DNA from 2 places in the Nonomuraea sp. NBC_00507 genome. Region 2 is predicted to be linked to the other one. Evidence: riboswitches for the same ligand, from Rfam matches in the RefSeq annotation. Region 2 holds a riboswitch; the other holds the start of a gene.

Region 1 (4,092 bases), 1.5 Mb from region 2:
CACCGTCATGGCCACCGCCAGCACCAGCGAGCCGAAGGGTTCCCCGACGCGGTGCGCGATGACCTCGGCGTGGTGCACGGCGGCCAGCACCGCCCCGGCCAGCAGAAGGGCCGCGACGAATGGTTTCACCCTGATAATGCCTTGACATCACGTTTTGGCGGGAATGAAAGTGACCTCGTGGCCCATGTGATCGCGACAAATACCGTGCCCTGGATCCCCGTGGCGCACCGCCTCGACGTCATGCTCTCCCGGACCGTTCCGCCCGCGGCGAGCACCACGTCGGCGTTCGCGTTCGTCGCAGACGGGCTCGGCAGGACCCTGATGACCTGCGTCGATCGGGAGGGGCGCGGCTGGGACATCCCGGGCGGCCACCTCGAGCCCGGCGAGAGCGCGATCGACGCGGTGGTCCGCGAGCTGCACGAGGAAACCGGCCTGCGCCTCCCGGCCGCCGCCCTGTCGATCTTCGCCTGGCAGCGTATCGAGCTCTTCGACGCCCCGCCCGCCGATTACCGTTACGCGTCGCTCACGTATATGGCCATGTTCCGCGCCGTCCTGCCGGGCCCGGGTGCCCCGACCCGCCCGCCGGCCGGCTCTGAGAGCACCCGCGCCGAGTGGCTGCCACGCGCGGACATCGAGCGCCTCTGCGGGCCCCGTACGTGGCTGACGCTGCTAGAGCGCGCGGGCTCGCTCTAGGTCTTTGCCGCGGTAGAGATGCTCGGGAATGCTGGCCAATGTGGACGGATGGACCTGCGCGCCCAACCCGTAGAACTTCTGGAAGCTCATGATCAGCGGCCGCCAGGCGTCGGGATCGATCCGGTCAACCGTCCCGGCCATCCTGATCTCTTCGTGCACCCACACCCGCTGGACCCGCACCTCGAACGCCAGCGTCCCGCCGTCGTCCCCCACCGGATGCACCGCCTCGACCACGGCCTCCATGCTGACCGGGCACTCGGCCACCCGCGGCGGCGCCACCGTCTCGGAAGGTGTGGCGGTCAGCCCGGCCCGCTGGAACTTGTCCGGCACGTACCGATATCCCCCCTCCCATTTGCGGTCCGGAACGGGATGGGCGCCGGTGGTGAGCGCCAGCCGGTCAACGGCGGTGGCGAGCGCGTCGGAGGGCAGGTTCAGGACGCATTCCCGCGTCCTGATCAAGTTGTGAGCCGTCTTGGCCCGTGAACCCAGCCCCAGCATCCCCCGCCAGCCGAGCCAGAAGGCCGACGACATGGGGGCCAGGTTGGGGGTGCCGTCCTCGTTCATGGAGGAGAGCAACACCACGGGCGTGCCGAAGTAGAGGATGTTGGGCTCGATCCTGGCATGCGGGTCCGCGTCGACGAAAATGCTCATGCGGATCAGTGTCGTGGCGCGTCAGGGGGGCCGCTGGCGGGTATCGGACCGCTCAGCGGCGGCTCCTGACCCGGGCGTTCAGGGCCGCTTTGACCTCCGGCCACTCATCGGCGATCACGGAGAAGACGGCCGAGTCCCGCACCTTTCCTTCCTCACCCGGCGCCCACGAGGGTGACCAATTCCGCAGCACACCTTCGAAGCTGGCGCCGAGGCGCTCGATCGCCCGCCGCGAGCGCGCGTTCCTGGCATCGGTCTTGAGATCGACCCGCACCACCCCGAGCGCCTCGAACGCGTAGGTGAACAGCAGCAGCTTGGCCTCGGCGTTGATCCCCGTGCCCTGCGCCGAGGCCGCCAGCCATGTCCAGCCCACTTCGATGGCCCGCAGCTCGTCCCGCCCCGGCCAGCTCCGAGGATCCCAGAACCCCGTACATCCGACGGCCCTGCCGTCCGCCACCCGCACCTGCGCGAACGGCGTCAGCCCCGCGCGCTCCCACTGGTCCCGCAGGTACTCCTCGATGTCCGCGCCTCGAGGCACCAGGGTGAACGTGTAGGCGGAGCGATCCTCCTCCGCCGCCCACGCCAGATCCGCCGCATGCCGCCTCGCCAGCGGCTCCAACCTGACCAGCGATCCGCGCAGCACGGGGACATCGAGCGACAGGCTCATCGAAACCCTCCTCATCGTTCCTGGCGTTGGCACCTTGCCGCTTCGGGCAGGTTGCCGGACCGTCACCGGGCCAGGTCCCTCAGATCCTCTGGATGACTATCGGTGCGGAGATGATGCCCGACTCCCGGGAGGGCCGTCAACGCGACGCCCTCTGGCGGAGCCGGGCAGCTCCGCGCCGTTCAGCAGCCGTCGCCCGCGGGAATTCTGTCAGTGCCGTGTGCGATGATCCCCCGCATGGACGGAAGCACGGTTCTGCAGACAGCAGCCGAATGCGAGAGATTCCTGCGTTCAGCAGCCGACAGGAGCTGGGCGGAAACCCCCATTCCCGGGATGGACTGGACCGCCGCACAGGCCGCGGCTCACGTGAGCGACTGCCTGCTGTGGTATGCCACTGATCTTGCCGCTGGAGAGCAGGAGCTCAGCACGACGGAGATCCATGTCCGTCCTGAGTCGAAGCCGGACGACCTCATCACCACGATGACCACATTCGCCACGATCCTGGCGCGGGTCGTCGACGCGACTGCGCCCGGGGCTCGCGGGTGGCATCCCTGGGGTCTCGCCGACGCGTCCGGCTTCGCCGCGATGGCCTGCGACGAGATGCTCGTGCACACCGCCGACGTCGGCGCTGGGGTCGGCCAGAGCTTCCTCCCTGCCGAGAAGCTCGCGGCGGCCACCGTGCGTCGCTTGTTTCCGTGGGCGCCGGCGGACACGGACCCGTGGGAGACGTTGTTGTGGGCCAACGGCCGCGCCGACCTCCCCGGTCAAGAGCGGCAGGTGGGGTGGAGATGGCACTGCGCCCCACTGACCGAATGGAAGGGCACCAACCCCAGCCGCCGAGTGACTCACTAGGCACCCGTCGCCGGTTTCCAGCACCTACATGGGCGTCTGGTGGAGGAGGACGACACGCCAGCCGTCCGGGGTCCGGCGGTAGACCGTCGAGGCGTACCACGAGGACGTCTCGTCGCCGGTCGTGCTCGTCAGTTTGTAGGCGACCACGGCTCCGGCGTCGCCGAGCGGTTTGACCACGACGTCGTGTGCCTGGTTACGCCGGTCCGGGTTTCCGCTTCCTTTGGCATACATGTCGAGAACCTGCTGCTTGGACACGATGCCGTAATTTCCCATGGCGACGAAGTCATCGGCGCAGTATTCCGCGAAAAAGCCCTCGTCGTAGGCCGCGTCGGCGTCCAGCATGCGCTGCTCGATTTCCGCCAGCGTCTTTTCGATGTCGCTCATGCCGTCCCACTCCTTGGTGAAGGTGCGGTCCAGGCTGCCAGGCGTACCTGACACCTCCCGACAGGTACGGCCGACGACAGCTCTCGTTCGGCGAGGTTTGGTGCTGAGCCGGTCCTGGCGACCGGCTCAGCACGGATCATCACCCGGCTATGAGCGGAGCGAGGACGCGAGCGAGCCGCCCCAGGGGAGCCCGTCCGTCGGCCACAACTCGGCCTGCCGCTTGAGCGTGTTCTCGACCCTGCCGCCCACGGGGCAGCGGAAGCCGTGCGGGGGCACGGTCAGCGAGATCAGGTAGTTGTCGATCGGCACCGTGCTGCACTCGTCCTTGCCGTAGATGCGGTGGCCCCAGCCCTCGTAGGTGAGGAGCACCGCCTTGGAGCCGAGCTGGCGGCCCACGTTGGCGGACCAGATCCACGGGGTGGAGGGGTCGTGGATCGAGTTTCCCAGCAGGATCGGAGCACTGCCCGTGTAGCGCAGCGTGTGCTGCGGGTTGGTGGTGGGGTGGTTGAGGCAGACGGGCAGGTCCTCGATCGGCATCGGGTTGAACCGCATGTCGGGTGCCAGGCGACCGGAGTTTCGCATGATCTCGGCGTACTCGTCATAGTTGCGCACCCGGAGGTTGTAGTCCTCGCAGAGAATCACAGTCGGCAGCTGGGCGACTTCTCCCGTCACGGGCTGGCGGCCGGGCAGCGGCGGCATCCACGACGGCGGCTCGCCACCGTCCAGGGCGCGAAGCATCTCGCTCAGCAGCTGCCAGGCGGGCCCCTCGGTGCCCAGCACGCCGTTCCACAGGACCTGCAGCTCGGTCATCGGACGATCCGTGACGCCCGGCCAGTAGAGCTCGCCCTTCT
Region 2 (4,092 bases):
CGACAGCCAGTCGTGCCGGTTGGCCAGCATGATGATCTGCCGGTAGTCGCGGACCTCGAACAACTTCTCCGCACCACGGTGCATGTAGCCGATGATCGGCTCAGCGGTGGCGATGCGCTCGCCGTCCAGTGTCAGCCGGAGCCTGAGCACGCCGTGCGTTGACGGGTGCTGCGGGCCGATATTGAGGATCATGTCCTCGGTGGCCAGCTCCTTGGCGCCCGCACCGATTCCGACCACGCGTTCCGTCATATGGCCATGCTGCCACCGTCCCAGTTGGTGATCCAGGGTGGGGGATGGTCAAGGAATGGTATGGAAACGCATCCCTACTGCGGTCTTGGGGAGGAGTCGGGGGAACGGGGGGAGATAGCACGATGAAGAAGGTTCTGTTCGATGTCGCTGTCTTGATCGCGCGGGTGGCGACGGGCGTGGTCTTCATGGCGCACGGCTTGCAGAAGTGGCAGCACGGACTCGGCGCCACCGCGCAGGGCTTCAGGGAAATGGGAATCCCGTTGCCCGAACTCTCGGCCGGCTTCGCCAGCGTCGTCGAGACCGTGGGTGGCCTGTTCCTGATCCTCGGTCTGCTGGTCCGGCCGGTCGGCCTGCTGCTGCTCATCAACATGCTCGGTGCGATCGCCTTCGTGCACTCGACGAAGGGGATCATGGTGACCGAGGGCGGCTGGGAGCTGGCGGGTGCGCTGGGTGCGCTGGGCCTGCTGTTCCTGGCGGTCGGCGGCGGGCGGATCGGACTTGACGCGCTGTTCGGGGCGATATTCCGGCGTCGTGCGGAGCGCCGGGCCGCGGAGGGTGGCATGAGCGCGGGCGCTCACCGGCGCGGCGGAGGTCCGCTGACGCCCTCGGAGCCCACCACCTCGGAGCGGCCGAACGTGCCCAGGCAGCCGACGGCGTCCAGGTCGGACGTGAGCGACGAGGAGATGCGGGACATCGACGCGCTGGTCTCCGACGACCAGCCGGAACACCGCAAGCCGCCGAACCGGTGAACCGGTGAACCGCTGAACCGGTGCCGCTGAGCCGCCGACCCGGCTGCTCAGCGGGAGACCAGGTCCCGCAGTGCCTCGACCAGCCGGTCCACGTGCTCCTGCGTGGTGCCGATGCCGATCGAGGCCCGCACCGCGGACGTCGTGCCGTCCTCGCATCCGGCGTCCTCACGGTCGTGCCCGCTTCGGCCCAGCAGGTGCCGCACGAACGGGTGCGCGCAGAACTTCCCGTCGCGCACTCCGATGCCGTACTGGCTGGACAGCGCCTCGGCCACCTCGCGAGCCGAGTACCCGTCCACGGTGAACGACACGATCCCCACCCGAGGGTGGTCGTCCCCCCACAGGGACAGCTCCCGCACGCCCTCGATCGAGGCCAGCCCCGACCGCAGCCGGGCCAGCAGCCGCTCCTCCTCCCGTACCAAGGCGGTCCAGCCGGTGGCGGTGAGCGCGTCGCAGGCGGCGGCCAGCGCGATCGCGCCCAGCACGTTAGGGGTGCCCGCCTCGTGGCGCGGCTCGGGGTCGTCGTGCCACTCCGCCTCGTCCTCGACCGAGCGCACCGCGCCCCCGCCCTTGAGGTACGGCTCCCCGTCGGCCAGCCAGTCCCGGCGCCCGATGAGCACTCCGGCCCCGAACGGCGCGTACAGCTTGTGGCCGGAGAATGCCACATAGTCCAGGTCGAGCGCGGTCAGGTTGAGCCGCCGATGCGGTACGAGCTGCGCCGCATCCACCAGAATGCGGGCCCCGTGCCGGTGTGCGATGTGGGCCAGGGCGGCGATGGGCCACAGCTCGCCGGTGACATTGGACGCGGCGGTGACCACGAGCAGCTTCGGGCCCTCGATCCCGGCCAGCGCCTCGTCGGCGGCGCGGACGGCCTCGCCGGGGAAGGCGGGCGGCGCCAGTCGTACGGACTTCCGCCAGGGCAGGAGCGAGGCGTGGTGCTCGGTGTTGAAGACGACGGTGGTGGTGCCCGCGGGCAGGCAGCCGGCCAGCAGGTTCGTGGCGTCGGTGGTGTTGCGGGTGAAGATCACGGCGTCGTCGGGACGAGCGCCGACGAACGCCCTGACCGTGTGGCGGGCCTGCTCGTACCTGGCGGTGGTGAGCTGGGAGGCGTAGCCGGCGCCGCGGTGGACGCTGGAGTAGGCCGGGAGCGCGGCGGCGACGGCGGCGCTGACCGGCTCCAGACAGGGCGCGCTGGCCGCGTAGTCCAGGTTGGCGTACCCCACCAGCCGGCCGCCCTTGACCGGCACCTGGAGGTCGGCCCCGAGCACCGCGGGAATCGGCCGGCTCGCGGCGGCGGCCTGGGTCTCGCCCGAAGCCTGGGCGGGGACGGAGTCGAAGATCGTCAGCGTGGACACGGCACATCTCCCTCAGGGACCATCGGACCCCTGGAGCAGCCATGGAGCCCGCGCTTGCCCGCCACACCGCGTGGCGGACCAGGTCTTCACCCGGGGCACCCCGCCGCGGACGCGAGGGTTGCCGGCCAGCTAGCCGGGGCTTGTCGCTGGCACTCATGACCTACGCCCGCACTATAACCCAGTTCCCACGGCAAAACGCAAACCGGCGAACTTTGACGGCTCTTGACTCGTTGCTACCGGGAACCGCAAAGCCGCAGGTCATGGAGGTAAGCAGATGTTCGACTGGGTGACCGACCCGCAGATCTGGATCGGATTCTTCACCCTGGTGGCCTTGGAGATCGTGCTAGGCATCGACAACATCATCTTCATCTCCATCCTGGCCGGGAAGCTACCTCCCGAACAACGGGACAGAGCCCGCGTCCTCGGCCTGGCCGCGGCCCTGATCAGCCGGCTGCTCCTCCTGCTCGGCCTGTCGTGGGTGGTGCAGCTCACTCAGCCGCTGTTCGCCGTCTTCGGCCACGAGATATCGGGACGTGACTTGATCCTGCTGCTCGGTGGCCTGTTCCTGCTGGCCAAGAGCGTCACCGAGATCGGCCAGAGCATGGACGCCCCCGCGGCCAAGGACGGCAAGAAGACCGCCGCCGTCACCTTCACGTCGGTGATCCTGCAGATCATGGTGCTCGACGTCGTGTTCTCGCTCGACTCGGTCATCACCGCGGTCGGCATGGTGAACGACCTCGGCGTGATGATCGCGGCCGTCGTGGTGGCGGTGCTGGTCATGCTGTTCGCCTCCGGGCCGATCAGCCGGTTCGTGGACCAGCACCCGAGCATCAAGATGCTGGCGCTGGCGTTCCTGGTGCTGATCGGCGTGGTGCTCATCGCCGAGGGTCTCGACCAGCACATTCCGAAGGGATACATCTACTTCGCGATGGCGTTCTCGGTCGTCGTCGAGCTGCTGAACATCCGGATGCGCGGCAGGCACGCCAAGCAGTCCGAGCAGCAGGAGGCGGAGCCGGAGGCTTCTACTATGAAGTAGTGCGCTTTGATCCCTGGAATCCGGATTTTGTGGCCTACCCGTACCGGGTCTACGACGAGCTGCGGCGCGAGGCGCCCGTCTGCTACTTCGAGCCGACGAACCAGTGGTTGATCTCGCGCCACGCCGACGTGAACACCCTGCTCAGGGACCGCCGTCTAGGGCGGTCCTTCCTTCACGTGGCCACGCCGGAAGAGTTCGGCAGGCCGACCGAGCCGGACTTCCAGGAGCCGTTCTGGCGCGTGATCAGGGCGGGCATGCTCGACGTCGAGCCGCCCGTGCACACGCGGCTGCGCCGGCTGGTCTCCAAGGCGTTCACGCCGCGCATGGTCGAGTCTCTGCGCCCGCGCGTGCGCGCGATCGCCGCGGGCCTGGTGGACACGTACGTGGAGAAGGGCGGCGGGGATCTGATCGCCGAGGTCGCCGAGCCGCTCCCGGTGACCGTGATCGCGGAGATGCTCGGCATCCCCGACGGGGATCGTCACTTGCTGCGCCCCTGGTCGGCCGACATCTGCGGCATGTACGAGCTCAACCCCACGCTCGAAGCCCAGCACACCGCGGTACGCGCGGCCGCGGAGTTCGCCGATTACCTCAAGGCCCTGGCCCGCGAGCGGCGGCGCCGCCCGGGCGACGACCTGATCAGCGCGTTGGCCGCGATCGATGAGCTGACCGAGGACGAGCTGGTCGGCACGTGTGTCCTGCTGCTCAA

The links. Region 2 has a riboswitch for S-adenosylmethionine ahead of OHA25_RS10325 (aminotransferase class V-fold PLP-dependent enzyme). Riboswitches for the same ligand answer to the same signal wherever they lie in the genome.
Region 1: another riboswitch for S-adenosylmethionine. It lies ahead of OHA25_RS02630 (GNAT family N-acetyltransferase); the one in region 2 lies ahead of OHA25_RS10325 (aminotransferase class V-fold PLP-dependent enzyme).

What each region holds. Positions count from the first base shown of each region.
Region 1 covers NZ_CP107853.1:500,827-504,918, forward strand. The annotation lists gene OHA25_RS02615 (hypothetical protein) at 1-129, opposite strand, end outside; gene OHA25_RS02620 (NUDIX hydrolase) at 178-693, shown strand; gene OHA25_RS02625 (flavin reductase family protein) at 670-1,344, opposite strand; gene OHA25_RS02630 (GNAT family N-acetyltransferase) at 1,397-2,008, opposite strand; SAM riboswitch class I at 2,017-2,107, opposite strand; gene OHA25_RS02635 (maleylpyruvate isomerase N-terminal domain-containing protein) at 2,243-2,857, shown strand; gene OHA25_RS02640 (nuclear transport factor 2 family protein) at 2,882-3,241, opposite strand; gene OHA25_RS02645 (alpha/beta fold hydrolase) at 3,389-4,092, opposite strand, start outside.
Region 2 covers NZ_CP107853.1:2,013,337-2,017,428, forward strand. The annotation lists gene OHA25_RS10315 (NADH-quinone oxidoreductase subunit D) at 1-249, opposite strand, end outside; gene OHA25_RS10320 (DoxX family protein) at 372-998, shown strand; gene OHA25_RS10325 (aminotransferase class V-fold PLP-dependent enzyme) at 1,046-2,350, opposite strand; SAM riboswitch class IV at 2,396-2,511, opposite strand; gene OHA25_RS10330 (TerC family protein) at 2,625-3,386, shown strand; gene OHA25_RS10335 (cytochrome P450) at 3,386-4,092, shown strand, end outside.